One region of the Synechococcus sp. YX-04-1 genome, then DNA from elsewhere that is predicted to be linked to it. Evidence: predicted binding sites of a transcription regulator. Region 1 holds the regulator's gene; each other region holds the start of a gene.
The links. The regulator NtcA, encoded in region 1, controls nitrogen genes in cyanobacteria. The targets are predictions, from matches to a motif close to GTANCNNNNGNTAC.

Region 1 (3,966 bases):
GGTGCTGGTGGACGACATGGATCTTCCGCTCGGTCGTTTGCGATTGCGGGCCCAGGGCAGCGCCGGTGGCCACAACGGCTTGCGCAGCACCATTCAACATCTCGGGACTCAGGCGTTTCCCAGGCTGCGGATCGGCATTGGTGCACCAGCTGAGAATCCTGCTGAGCGTCGCGCTCGAACGGTGTCCCATGTTCTTGGCCCGTTCAGCAAGGTGGAGCAACCTTGTGTCTGCGCTGTTCTTGATGCTGTTCTGGACGGGATTCAACGTCTTCAGCGCCAGAGCTTTGAGCGTGCTGGAACCTGGATCAACGGTTTTCGCTATGACCTGGAGCCAGTCGACTGATGCCGGCTCTCCCGGCGACAACGGCCCATTTGCGGGTGCTCCGCCAGTGTTTTCAAGCCAAGTGCGTGGAGGGTGAAGTCTCGGCTGGAGGCTTCGAGTGGCAGTTCTCCTGGGCCTTTGACCGCGGCGAACTGATGGTGGAGCCGTCCTTGGGACGAGCCCTGATTGAGGATGCCCTTCGGCGGTTTCTGGTGCGTTCTGATTACAGGCTGGAACCGGGGGGTGACTACACCTTCATGGTTAGGGCCAGGTTCTGAGCGAGAACGTGGGAGCAGGCACCGGCCATTTCAGGCGGCACTGCAGGTGCTCCTCGAGCATCACCAAAGCGGCCACGGCATCCAGATCCACCGGTGGAATGCGCAGTCCTGCCGGCAGCATTCGTCGCCAACCTCGAGCCGGCCACAACGTCCAGTAACGCTGTCTTGCCCTCAGGGTTGTTCCCTGTTCAGGAATCACGGTGAGATTGCCCAGCCATTCCAGTTGCTTGATCCAGGCTCGGCTGCCCGTGCCGTCGCCGATCAGGATGCGGTCGAGAGCTTGGTCGTGATTCCACTTCTCCAGCCAGGGTTCCACAGCGTCCGGGTCCAGCACATGCCCTTCGCGCACGAGGCCGAGCTGAAGATCAGCCAGCACAAGACCACATTTGCAGCGGCCTGGATCGAGAACGGCCACCCGTTTCATGGGGATGGCTGAATTGTGACGACGACAGGATCGGCGCTGTTGCTGACCCCTGCGGAAATCACTTCCAATCCAACGCTTTGGCTGGGTCCTTCCATCAGGGTCTGGGCCAGTTGGGAGAGGGCTGATCCATCGAACTGAAGGCCCTCGCTCAGCGATCCTCTCCGCTGCACCTCGGCATAGGCCGAGGCCAAGAGAAGGTTCAGTCGTGTGCGAATGCCCTCTGGCGTGCGTTCATCCGGTGGCAGTGTGGTGGTGGCCAGCACGTCTCCGCGTTGGGCCACTGGCCGGTTGGGACGCACCTCGGGGAAGGCGTACACCGCTGTTTCACCCCGCAGCACATTGGTGGCGGAGCGCAGCGAGATCACCCAGGTCTCCGGTTTGCGGATGATGCTTTGCAGGCGTTCAACATCGCTGCGCGGAACGCGGATCAACTGGCGTTCGGGGGCTTCGCCAGGCCGCACTTTCCCGTAGGCGTTGAGATTGGCCTCCTGCAACAGCCTGTCCACAGCCTGTTTCGCCTGGTCTGGGGCATCGAGTCGAACCGTTGCTCTCGCCAAGGTCTGTCCGCTGCTGATCACCACCGATCCACGCCTCAGGGCGACCAGATTGCGTTCCAGTTCCTTGAGTTCCTGCTCACCGGCACGGATGCGGCTGCGAACGCTGTTGAGTTCGGCTTCCGTCCGCTGGATGTCCGCATCGCGGGAGGCGATGTCCTGGCTGAGGCGTTCACGTTCAGCTTCGAGTTGGGCCCGCTCTTTCTGAAGAGGAGCCAGTTCAAGGCGCAGGGTGTTGGCCCGTTGCTGCGATTGCTTGAGCTCAGTGGCGATCCGCTTGGTTTCCGTTTGGGTCTTGTCCCGTTCCCGCTCGGCTGCCTCCAGCTGTTGCCGGCTGTCCTGGAGTTTCTCCTGCAGGGCATCCAGTTCAAACAGGCCCACCCGCAACTGCCGGCTCACCAACAGCATCAGGCCAAGCGAGAGTGCGCTGATCAGGCTGCCGGTCAGCACCGTGATCAAAACGGCGGTGCGCCTTGGGCGCATCCTGAACAAACTGAGTCGCGCTTTGCCGACGCGGCTGCCCAAACGGTCGCCCAGGGTCGACAGCACGCCCCCGAGCACCAGCAGAACCAGGATCAGTGCCCAGCCGCTCATGGCTGCACCCGTCGGTCGATGGCCGGCTTAGCTGAAGCGTTTGGCCAGAGCGATTGGATCCAGAACGGTGATTTTCTTGCGGTCAATCTGAACCAGACCGGATTGACGCAAGTCTCCCAGCAGACGCGTGATTGTGACCCGTGTTGAGCCAATTGCTTCGGCGATGGCTTGATGGGACAGGCGTAGGTCGATGGTGATGCCCAGCTCATCTGCCACGCCGAAATCCCTGCACAGCACGAGCAGGAAGCTCACCAGCCGGGATGACATGTCCCTGTGGGTCAGGGTTTCAATCATCGTTTCGGTCTGCAGAATTCGGCTGGAGAGACCCTGCAGCAAGCGCAGGCCAACGCTGGTGTCTGCTTCGATGGCGGCCTTCACGGAGGTCGCCGGTGCCGTCACCATTTCGACCCGGGTGAAGGCCACAGCGTGGTAGAACCGATCGGACCTTTGACCGGTCAGCAGGGACAGCACTCCGAAGAGGCTGTTCTCGCGAAGCAGGGCCACGGTGATTTCTTCACCCGACTCGTAAACGCGGGACAGGCGCACGGCTCCCCGGCGGATCAGATACACCCGTTCTGCGGGATCTCCGGGGAAGAAGATGGTCTTGTTGCGGTCAACCAGTTCACTGCTGGCGCCATCGAGATCCCGGATGATCTCCAGGAGAGAACGGTTGGCCGGCTCTGCGCTGGGAGCTGGAGCCACCATCTGCGGGGCGTATCGGCTGAAACCTCGGCTACTGGTCATGACAACCCCCTGGTGAGGCGAAGTTACGGAGCTGGCGGTGGCCGCCATGTAGCGGTTATTACGTAACGCTGCTGTGCTCGTTGAAGGCCTGGCGTTGCGCCTGCATCAGGGATGACACTCCCGGCTCCGCTAAATCCAGCAGCTCATTGAGTTGGTTGCGGCTGAAGGGCGCTCCCTCAGCAGTTCCCTGGATTTCCAACAGACGTCCATCGCCGGCCTGCACAACATTCAGGTCCACCTCAGCTCGGCTGTCTTCGCTGTAGTCCAGATCCAGCAAGGCCTGGCCATCCACCAAGCCGACGGACACGGCCGCCACCTGGTCGACCAGGGGCGATTGCTCCAGGACTCCTTGTTCCACCAGTGATCGGCAGGCCTGGTCCAGGGCAAGCCAAGCCCCGGTGATCGAGGCCGTCCTGGTGCCGGCGTCCGCTTGGATCACGTCGCAGTCGATCAGCAAGGTGCGCTCACCAAGGCGCTCCATGTCGATCACGGCGCGCAGGCTGCGGCCGATCAACCGCTGAATCTCCTGGGTGCGACCCGAGAGTTTCATTAGCTCCCGTGATTGCCGCTGTGGGGTGGAGCCGGGCAGCAGACGGTATTCGGCGCTGAGCCATCCCAACCCTTCTCCCTTACGCCAGCGGGGAACCTTGTCCTCCAAGCAGACGCTGCAGAGCACAGCGGTTCGACCGGTGTGAACCACAAGGGAGCTCAAGGCGAACCCCATGGGATTCCAGGTCACCGAGAACGGTCGCAACTGCTGCGGGCGACGGCCATCAGTGCGGTGTTCAAGGGATTGGCTCATCGGTGGTGTGCAGTTCGTCAAGCCTCGCAGGCGGTTGGGTCTCGCCCTGTCCAAACACCATGGGTGGTGTCAATCCTCTTGTGGAATGTGATCTCGCCGCTAGATTCAAGGTCTCGCCGGGATCGCCCGGACAGATGCTTCCGCGATGACCACAAGCCTCGCCGACCCCCAAGCCTTCCAGAACTCCCTGGATCGGGATCAGCAGGCTTTGCAGCGGGCGGGCCTCAGGCCCTTACCTTCTGTCTCTG
Region 2 (3,966 bases), 380 kb from region 1:
GCCCGTTTGAATTCTTTGGTCAGGATTAAATCGTTGCGCTAGCTACAAGGTTCCACGGGTTTTCGGGTGAGTATTGACCTCCGTTTGAAATGAAGGTCACGGCATTGCCCACGCTCATCTCGGCTTCTCCGACCACCCCTACCGGGATCGAGCCAAGCAAAGTTGTCGCACGTCCGAACCGTGACCGGCTGATCGGAACGATTGAACAGTTGGCCAGCATTGGCGCCAAGCCCGATGGCAGCGTCTGTCGACGTGGGTTTTCGCCTGAGGATGTGCAGGGTCGTGAGTTGCTGGCCCACTGGATGAAGCAGCTCGGCATGCAGGTGCGTGTTGATGCCGCTGGCAACTTGATCGGACGCCTGGAAGGCCTCGATCCCCACCGTCCTGCCTTGGTGACCGGGTCGCACCTCGACACGGTTCCCACCGGTGGACGCTTTGACGGTGCTCTGGGGGTGTTGGCCGGCCTGGAAGCTTGCCGCGCGCTTCAAGACCAGAGCATCCGCCTGCGGCATGGCATCGAGTTGATCGCCTTTGCCGACGAGGAGTCGACGATGGTGGGTTGCAAGGGTTTGACGGGGACGGCATCCGATGCCCCGGAGAGTTATGCCACTAGCAATGGCCAGCCGATTCAGGACAACCTGGCGCGCATCGGCGGGCATTGGCCGTCTTTGGCTTCGGCCCGACGCTCAGATGAGGCCTATGCCGCCTTCTTGGAATTGCATGTTGAGCAGGGCGGTGTTCTCGAGCAACGCGGTGATGCCATTGGTGTTGTGGAGGGTGTTGTCGGTCAGCGTCGGTTCAGCATCAAGGTGCAGGGTCAGGCCAACCACGCCGGCACGACACCGATGGGGCTGCGACAGGACGCCCTCGTGGCGGCCTCGCGTCTTGTTCTTGCCGTCGAGGCCATGGCCGCCCGTCATCCCGGAGATCCGGTGGCGACCGTGGGTCGACTGGAGGTTTGGCCCAATGCCGCCAACGTTGTTCCTGGCGCTGTCGCCCTGACGGTTGACCTGAGGGATGTGGATCCGACCGTTCTTGATCAGTTGGTGGAGGAGTTGATGCAGCAGGTGGAACGCATCGGTGCTGAAACGGGCTGTCCGATTGCGGTGGATCCTCAGTTCAGCGTTGATCCCACCCCTGCTGATGCTTTGGTGATGGCCACGATCACTGAGGCCGCAGCCGATCTCGGCCTGTCCCACAGCCATCTCCCCAGCCGAGCCAGCCACGATGCCCAGGAGGTCGGCCGTCGCTGGCCGATGGGCATGATTTTTGTGCCCAGCCGGGGTGGCTTGAGTCATTCCGCTGCAGAGTTCACCAGCGATGAGCAGTGCTGGGCGGGCACTGCGGTCCTGCTGGAAACGTTGCTGCGGCTCGACCGTCAGCTGCCGTGACCTTTTCGATCCTGGCCAGGGACCCCAGCAACGGTCGCTTTGGTGTGGCTGTGGCTACCTGTCATCTGGCCGTTGGATCCACCGTGCCCCACATCCGCGCAGGGGTTGGTGCTGTCGCTACCCAGGCCCACACCAATCCCTATCTGGGGATTTGTGGTTTGGAGCGCCTAGAGCAGAGTTCGGATGCTGAGAGCGTTCTGGCCAGCCTGCTTGCCGATGATCAGCACCGTGACAGGCGTCAGTTTCACCTGATTGACCTGGACGGTCGCACGGCCTGTTGGACGGGGCAGGATTGCGGCCCTTGGGCAGGGCATCGCCATCAGCGTGACCTGTCCGTTGCTGGCAATTGCTTGGTGGATGAGGCCGTGTTGGCGGCGATGGAGCAGGCCTTTCTCACCAGCGACCCCAGCTTGAAACTGGGCCGCCGCCTGATGATGGCTCTTCAAGCCGGGGAAGCGGCTGGCGGTGATCACCGTTCCAATCTCTGTACCTCAGCGGCGGTGCAGGTGAGCGGTGAAGCCGCCTTTCCACTGCTGGATCTGCGCGTTGATTTCCACGAGCGCGCCGTGGAGCAGTTGATGGAGGTGTACGAGCGCAGTCAGGACCTTTGGGCCCAGGAGTGGAGGGATGAACTGTCGGAATTGCCCATGCTCAACCGCTTGGTGGCTTGAGCATTCACATTCGCCAACGCCATTAAAAAAGCCCCGCACACACCGGTGTTGCAGGGCTTTTTTGAATTCAGTGGAATTCAGCTGGGGACGGAAGCTTCCCACTCCACGTTCAGGCCAGCCTGACGGGCGTCAGTGATCAGATCGTCGATGCAATCCATGCCAAAAGCGGCTTGTCCAGACAGCAGGGCATCCCATTCCTGAGCTGGAAAGTGCGTTTGCAGCCAGAACACGCCATGCACGCTGGAGGGGTTTACCTGCACGAGACCGTGGTCGAGGCGAGTAGTGATGAGATCCAACGTCATTGCTGAAGCTGGATCTATTACGCCCCAATCCGTGCAAATGGAATGTTCGAGTTGCTACGGATTGAGAAGTTGCCCTAGCGCGTGTAGCCCACACCGCGGTACACGAGTTGCACCGGAGCCCTATGGCCGTTGATCTGGCGGGCTTGGTACACGTTGCGGCGGTAGACCAGCTGCACTGAAGGCTTGCCCTCAGTTGCGTTGTTTTGCTGGTACTGATGCCCGCGATAAAGAAGGGTGGTCATTGGATGGTCCTCGAAGCAAGCTCAGGTCCCCGTTCCATGGCCTGAGACGAACTGCGCTTCGCGCGATGCGAAGTGAACGATCGGTAGCTGTTGCTACAGAAGTATTGAAGCCCCTGCAAATGCCGAAGTGGTGTTCGGGCGGATACTTGTTCAGAAAAGTTTTCGGTTTTGTTTATTTTTATCCGTAGGAATTAGTGGGCCTGGCTGATGTCAATCAGCTGATCAAGTGCAGCATTGAAGAAGCGTCGGCCTTGTTCCTGGAGCGTGGCGCCAAGCCTGCGCCAGTCCAGGCTCAGGCGATCGGGCCCTTGGGGCCCAAGGGCACTCACCACATAGTCTTGGTCATTGACGATCCAGTGCTGCAGCGCATCACCGTCGACCTCGAGGTGGCATTGCAGGCCAATGGCGTGGGCTCCGATCCGAAACACCTGTTCCGCACAGTGCAGCGAGGAACCCAGCAGCGTTGCATCAGCCGGCAGGTGGATGCGATCGCCATGCCAATGCAGCACCAAGCTGCTGCTTTGTTGCCCCTGCAACAGGGTCTCATCGCTCGGATCCGCGACCCAGTGGATCGCGCCGAGGCCCAATTCCTTCAGATGCTGTGGTGGTGCTCCAACTTGCAGGGGTTTCACGCAGCCCCCTGCAGCAACAGCCAAGAGCTGAGCCCCCAGGCAGATGCCCAGCACCGGCCGGCGCTGCTGGTGCCAAGCCGTCAACCAGTCCAGTTCCTGCCGCAACCAGTCCATGCCCGGTTGGTCGTGATCGTTCACGCTCATCGGTCCCCCCAGCACCAGCGCAATGCTGTTCGCACCCGTCCTGGGGTCCGGCAGGGGGTCGCCCCGGTCGGGCCTCAGGGTCTGGAGGGTCAGGCCCCGTTGCCGCGCCAGTTCTCCCACCAGTGCGGCGTCTTCGTGGTCAACGTGTTGGACCACCAACAGCGTGGGGCTCAAAGCAGCAGATAGCGCTGGGCGAGGGGCAGCACCTCGGCGGGCTCGCAGGTGAGCAGTTCACCGTCGGCGAACACCTCATAGGTCTGCGGGTCCACGCTCACCTTGGGCAGTGCTGAATTCAGCTTGAGGGCGCTCTTGCCGACGCTGCGGGTCTCCTTCACCGCCATGCATTTGCGCTCCAGCCCTAGCTGGCGTTGGATGTCGGCATCCATCGCTGCTTCGCTCACGAAGGTGAGACAACTGGGGGCGAGGGCTTTGCCGAAGGCGCCAAACATCGGCCGGCCGTGCACGGGGCCAGGGGTGGGAATTGAGGCGTTGGCGTCGCCCATCTGGGCCCAGACGATGGAACCGCCCTTCACCACCAGTTCCGGGCGAATGCCGAAGAAGCCTGGCTTCCACAGCACGAGATC
Region 3 (3,966 bases), 390 kb from region 1:
GAGCACCACCACCATGAAGCAGCCCACGATGTAAGACCCGCCCACGTTGGGGCCCACCGAACCCAGCAGGGAAACAGCCACCCCCGCCACCCCGGCCAGACCGGAGCCGATGCCAAAGGTGAGCACATCAACGGTGTCGGTGGGGATCCCCAGGCAATCACTCATCGAACGGTTCTGGGTAACGGCACGAATACGCATGCCCCACACGCTTTTGTTGAGGAACCACGTCACCCCAACCACAGCAACGATCGTGATCACGATGATCACCAGACGCGGCACAGGAAAGGTGATGTCTATGAATTCGATCCCACCGCGCATCCATTTGGGTGCCGTCACATCCACGTTGCGGGAGGTGGCTCGGGCGATGCGGCTGATTTGTGAAGCCAGGCCACCCGCCAACAGCACGCCTCCCAGGGCGGAAACAGCCCAACTCCCCGCACGCACCAAGCGTGCTCGAGGCCCCGCCAGGAGAGAGGAGGGAAGCAGCAGCGGGAGGCCAAAGCCCAGCACCAGCGCCAGGATCAGGCCGGCGGCATGAGCCAAGGGAACACTCCGCACAAACTGCTGAAGAATCAAGCTGACACCCCATGTCGCCAACAACGTCTCCAGCGGGTTGCCGTAGAGCCGGCGAATCACGGTGCGTTCCAGCAGGATGCCGACCACACCACTGACGATGAAAGCCAGGGGAAGCGCCACCAGCACGTAGGCGTAGTAAACCGGCTGCAGAGCAGGAAGCTTGAAGATCAGCTGCACCACGTAGGTGGTGTAGGCCCCAAGCATGATCAGCTCGCCATGGGCGAGGTTGATCACGCCCATGAGGCCAAAGACAATGGCCAGTCCGAGGGCGGCCATCAGCAGCACCGAGCCGATGGCAACACCGTTGAACAGGCTTTCGAGAAGCAGTTGCACAGACGTGTGAAACGAAGCGTTCAATGAAACGACGAAAGGAGGAGCCCGTCACCGGGCTCCTCCCTGGAGAGCAATCAGGCTGTGATCAAAAGATCAGAGCTTGTACTTCTCGCCCTTGGCGGCATCGGTCCAGTCGCAAGCGAAGCCCTTGGAGCTGGGCTCGAACTGGTTCCAGGCCTGAGGCGCCACAGGACCGTCGGTGGATTCGAGGATCTCGAACTGACCGTCAGCAGTGATCTGGCCAATGCGCACGGTCTGGGACAGGTGGTGGTTAGGCATCACCGTCACAGGACCCTGAGGCGCGTCGAACTCGATGCCGACCAGGGCCTCACGCACCTTGTCGTCGTCGAAGCTGTTGGCCTTCTCGACAGCCTTCTTCCAGAGGTAAACCATGTTGTAGGCCGACTCCTGAGGGTCAGCGACCTGCCGGTCGGCGCCGTACTTGGCCTTGAAGTCAGCAGCGAACTTCTTGGATGCCGGGGTGTCGATCGACATCATGTAGTTCCAAGCGCCGTAGTGGCCCTCAAGGAACTCAGAACCGATGGTGCTGATCTCCTCTTCCGCAATGGAGTAGCTCATCACGTAGTAGCCGTTATCGGGGGTGATGCCGGCGTCCTGGATCTGCTTGAAGAAGGCAACGTTCTGGTCACCGTTCAGGGTGTTGATGATCACACCGCCGTCAGGCAGGGCCTTCTTGATCTTGGCGATGATCGGAGCAACCTCGGTGTTGCCCAGGGGCAGATAGTCCTCACCGACCACTTCGCCACCCAGGGACTTGAGCTGTTCCTTGGTGATGGTGTTGGAGGTGCGGGGGAAGACGTAGTCCGAACCCACGAGGAAGAAGGGCTTGCCAGCAGCAGGCGACTTCTCATACATGAACTTGGTGGCAGGCTCCGACTGCTGGTTCGGAGTTGCACCGGTGTAGAAGATGTTGTTGGAACACTCCTGACCCTCGTACTGAATCGGGTAGTAGAGGAAGGCGTCCTTCGACTCGTACACAGGCAGCATCGCCTTGCGGCTGGCGGAGGTCCAACCACCGAAAACGACGGGCACCTGATCCTGGTCGATCAGCTTCTTGGACTTCTCAGCGAAGGTGGGCCAGTCGGAGGCACCGTCCTCGACGATGTACTCGATCTTGTACTTCTTACCGTCAACCTCGACGCCACCGGCGGCGTTGATCTCATCGATCGCCATTTTCTCGGTGTCCACCAGGGTGGACTCGGAGATGGCCATGGTGCCGGTCAGCGAGTGCAGGATGCCGACGGTGACGCTGTCGTCGTAATCAACGTTGGCAGCCTTGTCATCGCCACCGCAAGCGGTCACGGCAAGACCCAGCGACGCCGCGGCCATGCCGGCAAACAGACGCTTAGAAAGTGAAGAGCTCATGGTGTTCCACAACACAGGGATGTGCCTGACGGCAGCTGACGGAAGGTACGAATCAGCACGCCCTTGCTTTGGTATCAATCAGAACCAAATGGCGAGACCAGCGGCTGCGGATCAACGATTCGGTAGCTGTTGCAACAAGAAGCCCACCACCTGCTCCAAACCTTCGCCGCTGTGGAGATTGGTGAAACACCAGGGCCGGTCTCCACGCATTCGCAGGGTGTCCTGTTCCATCACCGAAAGATCGGCACCAACCTGGGGAGCCAGATCAATCTTGTTGATCACCAGCAGATCAGAGCGGGTGATGCCAGGCCCCCCTTTACGGGGAATCTTGTCGCCAGCTGCCACGTCGATCACATAGATGCAGAGATCCACCAGTTCAGGACTGAAGCTCGCCGCCAGGTTGTCGCCACCGCTTTCAACCAGAACAAGATCCAGGTCAGGGAATTGCGCCTCCAGCTCTGCCACAGCGGCTCTATTGATCGAGCAGTCTTCGCGGATCGCCGTGTGGGGGCAACCACCCGTCTCCACTCCACGGATCCGCTCTGGATCCAGGGCACCGGCACGGGTGAGGAACTGGGCATCCTCCTGGGTGTAGATGTCATTGGTGACCACCGCGAGCTGCAGGTCGTCGCGCAAGCGGCGACAGAGCGCCTCCACCAGTGCGGTCTTGCCGGATCCCACAGGACCCGCCACCCCCAGGCGCAGTTTGCTGCTCATCAGCTTCGAAACAGGCGTGAATACAGCTCAGCATGGGCAAGCTGCGCCATGCCCGCACCCACACCGCTGCTCCAGAGCTGCTGCGGATCGGCCGCCTGAAGCAGCTGCGCTTGCGAGGCAATCAGCGGCAGCAGCCGTTGTTGCAGCACCTGTGCTCGGGACGGACCCAACGGCAGCAGCCGGACCGAAGCACTGAGCTGATTGGCAACCCAGCCGTAGAGGTATCCCTCCACCATGTCTCCTGCTGAAACCGACAAGCCCACAGCGGCCCAGGCCCAGGCCGCTGGCCAGCTAAGGGCAACGGGTTCAGGCAAGTCGTGCCCCATGTCAGACATCAACTGCAGCAGCGACATCCCCATCTGACGCTGCTGGGCTCGCAGCTCCGCTGCTTCACGGGTGGCCAACAGCCAACCATCCAGATCGATCAGGCGCACCTTGGCCGCCGCATCGGCCTGAGTGGACCACCCCACCAAAACCTCCGCAAACGGCCTTAACGCCGCGGCTTCCAGCCGCACCGCGCCCCGTTGCAGTTCAGCCTCCAACCAAGCCTGAATGGCCTGCTCATCGGCGATGGATCCCGCCTGAATCAACACCTCCAGGCCCTCTGAATAGCTGAAGGCACCCACGGGCAGGGCCGGGCTGACCAATTGCAACAACGCCAGGGAGGTCATCCGTGCTGATGGCCTCCGTAGGCGCCGCCCTCAGGGGCAAACGGCTGCAGACAGCGGCTGACCGTCAATCCACGCCCTTCCAGCATCGTGGCGAGCACGGAATCCTCAGGCAGCAACAGCTCCTGCTCATGCAGCTCCAGGGCGACATGTCGATTGCCCAGGTGATAGGCCGCCTGCAACAGCTCCAGGGGATGCGAGCCCTGCACCCGCAGCAACGCTTCCGGCGCTGCCGTCACCTCAACAACGGTCGACCCAGACTGATCCCCCAGCAAATCACCCGGCT
Region 4 (3,966 bases), on a different contig from region 1:
CTGACCACCGCCTCGCTTCACAGGTGGTTCCCCTCCAGGTTGGTTGTTCGCATCCAGCTCACGTTCAATGCGGTTGAGCTCTTTTTCGGCAGGAGATCGGTCCATGCCTAAAGGATGGCAGCCTCAATCCTCGGCAGAGCGCCCCCGGGTGCGAGCACGGTCGCTCAGCCAGATGATCACCCGTGTGATCGCCCACGCGAGCGCGATACCCAGCAGGATCGAGAGCAGTGACTCCACAGCACAGCACTTGAGGACACCGGCAAGTGCCGGATGCCCCTCAATATGCCGATCTGATCAAGGAATGCGTGAGGACTGTTGCGATCAGTCGCTTGCTTTGGCGTCCTTGTCGTTGTCTTTGGCTGGCTGTGTTGTGGCCTGAGGCTTGGATGCCGTCTTGCAGGCCAAGGAGGCTTCCAGGCGCTGCAGCTGCGCTTCGCGCAGTGCATCGGAAATGCTGAGAGTGCGGTCAGTCATCGATTGGCGTTCTCGACAGCGGCAGGCTCAAGGCCTAGTGCGATCGAAAGTGGACCTACAGATCTGAAGACTGACGAAACCTAGACGCCCATGGGCCCACGTCCAGGGAGCAAAAGTGCTTACGTCAGTGTCTGGCAACACACCCGCACCAAGACGCCAGCGCGATCCACGGGTTGCCAAACCTGGGCCGCTATGGCTATGAGTACAGGAGTACTATTCATGGGCGGCGTATGTCTGTTGATCACAGCGATCTCGCGGTGAAGGCGGAAGCTCCATTCCTCCATGTCCGCCCAGGCCACTTTGTGATCGTTGGTGGAGACCAGCTCGATCAAGGGGATTGGTGGATGGGGCAGGTGATCTTCTGTGAGGGGAGTGCGCGTCACCCCAGGCTCCCGTCTCTGTTTCAGGTGGCTGATGTGGACACGGGCGTCATCACGTGGATCAATGCCGATGCGATTTCTGATGTGATCTGGTCGATGGATGGATGGCCGGCCAGTGCGCTCGTCCGTGAGGAGTGTTGATTAAGGGGCGGTGTGTGTCCGCGTCAATAACGCGGGGTTGACGGTTGTTCTATAAAGGCTGTGTAGCAGTTGCTACAGAACGTTCACCCCTTTAGAGGGGCGCAGTCGCTCCAAGCCACGGAACGGGGACTTGGATTTCTTCGAGGAACTTCCAATGACGGCACTTCTTTATCGAGGTCACGCCTACGCAGCAGCGGTATCAGCACCCAAAGCCTGTGTTGAGCTGACCTACCGACGCGAGCACTACAACACCTGCCGGGAGGAGGTCGCGCGCGACGTGCACCCCACCCTTACCTATCGAGGCGTCTCCTACACCAAGTAGGCCGAAGCTTCTTTCAGGTCTTGCCCCTGCCATTGGCGGGGGTTTTTTATTGAGCCGCTTGGTGGATGGCCGACCACGATCCAAGCGGGATTTCGTCATTGTGTGTGCGAGACAGTCAAAGCCCGCCAGTGGGAACGGACCTCACCGCCATCGTGATCTCCTCGGTGTTTCTTGGGGTGGGATTTGTGATTGCCAAGTTCTTCCCGGAAGCCGCGTTGTTGGCGGCGGTGTTCTTGGTGGGGCTGGCGATTCTCAACGTCGCCCTTGTGCTTGTGGCCTGATGCCCAAAAAAAGGGGGGGTGTTCCCTAGGCACCCCCGCGTTCGACGCGTTGCCCCTTCACCGAAAGAAGCCTCCGAAGGATGACCTGGACTCTCGTGGCTGGTCGTCGCCATCACGACAAAACGTTTTTGGTGTGAGGGACCCAAGAAAAAGGAGTCGTTCTCTGCGGACGCTCTCGTTGCGTTGACAAGGGTTGCACCATAAACATGTTCACCGTGAACTTTCTCCATGGCAAATGTCCGCGAGATGGTTAACACCCATCTGCCTGTAGCGCTCAAGTTGATCAACAGCGCCGCCCTGGTCGCGATCGCGCTCTCGACCCTCTGTGCTGCTGGTTCTCTGCGCGAGATGTCAGGCAGGTCTGCTGCTCCAGCGGCTGTGACTGACGTCAACTGAGCCCAATACCCCTGGAGTGATACGAGGTCTCGCTCCAGGGGGTCGAGCCGGCCGTTACCTGATCAAATCCGGTCGAATTCCTTAAGAAACCAACACTCAACCTGTTGAAAAGATTAAGCGCGGCAACCTGAATGATTCGGCAAGTTCTCAGTGAACAGACGGGTTTCCAGCCATCGACCAAGGTGGAAGCCATGCTTACGATCTGGCGGTGAGAGGAGGGTTGTATGTATTTGCTGACCATTAAGGATGGTCTTGGCACCCGTCATATCGGTCCCTACGCGTCGCCGAAGCATGCGTCGGATGATCTCGATCGGGTGTTGGAAACTTGCTCCGAGCGAGCAAGGTGGCAGATCCATGCGCTTGAAACACCCGACCGTTCCCTTGAACTGCAAGCGGTTGCATCCTGATTGGGCGCGTCCCGATCAGCCCTGACGTCGCCCTGGAAAACCACGGGTCAGCCCGCTATCGATCATCAGGCCGATTCCGGCGTTGATGCAGATCAGGCTGAGGGTGCCGTACCAGAACCAGGGGCCTCCATCCTTGCCCAGCATCTGAACCACCTTGCGGCTCACCGCTTCGCCGAACAGGCAAAGCCCTACCGGGAGCAGAAGTACCCCCAATTGGGCCTTGATGTACCAGCGCACCGGGGAGCGGCTCATGACTGGGCCAGCACCCAGTTCACCAGGGTGCGCACGCCGTAGCCGGTGGCTCCAGCGGGATTGACCCCTTTGCCCTTGTCACTCCAGACCGGTCCGGCGATGTCGATGTGGGCCCAGGCGGTGTCTTTGGCCACGAACTCCTTGAGGAATAGGGCGGCTGTGATCGAACCGCCTGGCCGCGGGCCGGTGTTCTTCATATCGGCCAGCAACGACTTCAATCCATCCCTGTAGGACTGCCGCAGTGGCATGCGCCAGAGGCCTTCACCACCCGTCTGAGCAGCGGCATCGAGGGCCTCCGCTAGGTCGTCATTGTTGGACCACAGCCCGGCCATCTCATCACCCAGGGCAATGACGCAGGCTCCGGTGAGGGTGGCCAGATCCACCACGGCATCGGGTTTCTGCTCGCAGGCGTAGAGCAGCGCATCGGCGAGGGTGAGGCGGCCTTCGGCGTCGGTGTTGTTGATCTCAATCGTCATGCCGTTGGCGGCCGTGACGATGTCGCCGGGGTGGACGGCGGAGCCGTTCACCATGTTTTCGCAGGAGGCAACCACCATGTGCACCTCAACGCCGGCAGGCTTCAGTTCAGCGATGCTGCGCATGGCACCGAGAACAGCGGCACTGCCGCCCATGTCGAACTTCATCATGTCGATCTGGGCTGCCCCCACCTTGAGGTTGTAACCGCCGGAATCGAAGGTGAGGCCTTTGCCCACCAGGGCAACGCGGCGTTTCACCTCGCCCTCGGGGCGATAGATCAGGTGGATGAATTTGGGGGGCAGATCGGAGCCCTGGCTGACGGCCAGGAAGGCGCCCATACCCTTGGCTTCACAGTCGCTGCGCTCGAGCACCTTGAGCTCAAGGCCATGGTCTCGAGCCACGCCAGCGGCCGTGTCTGCGAGGGCTGCTGGGGTGACCACGTTCGGGGGGGCAGCCACCAGCTCCCGGGCCAGTTCCACACCGGCGCATGTGGCATTGACTGCCGTAAAGCCGCTGGCGGCGGCGGGGTCGAGGTCGATCAGTTCCAGGGCATCGGGGATCCGGCGCGGGTCCGGTTCCTTGCGGAAGCGCTGGTCTTTGTAGAGGCAGAGCCGCACCGCTTCAGCGCAAATGCGGGCTGCTTCTGTTGCATCGGTTCCTGTCCAAGGCAAGTGCAGGCCGAGGTTGCCCTCACAGCCAATGGCGGCTTTGGCCGCCCGGGCGGCGGCGGCGCGCAGGCGGTCGGTATCGATTCCATCGCTCTCGCCCAGGCCCAGCACCACCAGGCGCTGCGGGCCCCCGCCCAGGGGCGTGATCACCAGCTGGTCCCCGGGCTTGCC

Region 2: a site for NtcA is predicted at 2,690-2,703, ahead of Q3Y53_RS02130 (DUF4278 domain-containing protein). Genes of this name have one in related genera too.
Region 3: a site for NtcA is predicted at 2,367-2,380, ahead of urtA (urea ABC transporter substrate-binding protein). Genes of this name have one in related genera too.
Region 4: a site for NtcA is predicted at 1,058-1,071, ahead of Q3Y53_RS08410 (DUF4278 domain-containing protein). Genes of this name have one in related genera too.

What each region holds. Positions count from the first base shown of each region.
Region 1 covers NZ_JAUONZ010000001.1:34,854-38,819, reverse strand. Annotated here, with positions in the region: gene pth (aminoacyl-tRNA hydrolase) at 1-343, shown strand, start outside; gene Q3Y53_RS00230 (DUF3146 family protein) at 343-600, shown strand; gene Q3Y53_RS00225 (resolvase) at 584-1,024, opposite strand; gene Q3Y53_RS00220 (DUF3084 domain-containing protein) at 1,021-2,172, opposite strand; gene ntcA (global nitrogen regulator NtcA) at 2,200-2,916, opposite strand; gene rph (ribonuclease PH) at 2,975-3,718, opposite strand; gene Q3Y53_RS00205 (cob(I)yrinic acid a,c-diamide adenosyltransferase) at 3,864-3,966, shown strand, end outside.
Region 2 covers NZ_JAUONZ010000001.1:419,775-423,740, forward strand. Annotated here, with positions in the region: gene asnB (asparagine synthase (glutamine-hydrolyzing)) at 1-10, shown strand, start outside; gene Q3Y53_RS02115 (Zn-dependent hydrolase) at 90-1,391, shown strand; gene Q3Y53_RS02120 (DUF1028 domain-containing protein) at 1,388-2,062, shown strand; gene Q3Y53_RS02125 (hypothetical protein) at 2,140-2,364, opposite strand; gene Q3Y53_RS02130 (DUF4278 domain-containing protein) at 2,439-2,606, opposite strand; gene Q3Y53_RS02135 (type 1 glutamine amidotransferase) at 2,798-3,538, opposite strand; gene ureC (urease subunit alpha) at 3,553-3,966, opposite strand, start outside.
Region 3 covers NZ_JAUONZ010000001.1:426,899-430,864, reverse strand. Annotated here, with positions in the region: gene Q3Y53_RS02180 (branched-chain amino acid ABC transporter permease) at 1-909, opposite strand, end outside; gene urtA (urea ABC transporter substrate-binding protein) at 1,003-2,295, opposite strand; gene ureG (urease accessory protein UreG) at 2,407-3,012, opposite strand; gene Q3Y53_RS02165 (urease accessory protein UreF) at 3,012-3,683, opposite strand; gene ureE (urease accessory protein UreE) at 3,680-3,966, opposite strand, start outside.
Region 4 covers NZ_JAUONZ010000004.1:106,944-110,909, reverse strand. Annotated here, with positions in the region: gene Q3Y53_RS08425 (hypothetical protein) at 1-105, opposite strand, end outside; gene Q3Y53_RS08420 (hypothetical protein) at 322-474, opposite strand; gene Q3Y53_RS08415 (DUF3104 domain-containing protein) at 705-995, shown strand; gene Q3Y53_RS08410 (DUF4278 domain-containing protein) at 1,150-1,317, shown strand; gene Q3Y53_RS08405 (hypothetical protein) at 1,422-1,598, shown strand; gene Q3Y53_RS08400 (hypothetical protein) at 2,219-2,401, shown strand; gene Q3Y53_RS08395 (hypothetical protein) at 2,417-2,653, opposite strand; gene Q3Y53_RS08390 (leucyl aminopeptidase) at 2,650-3,966, opposite strand, start outside.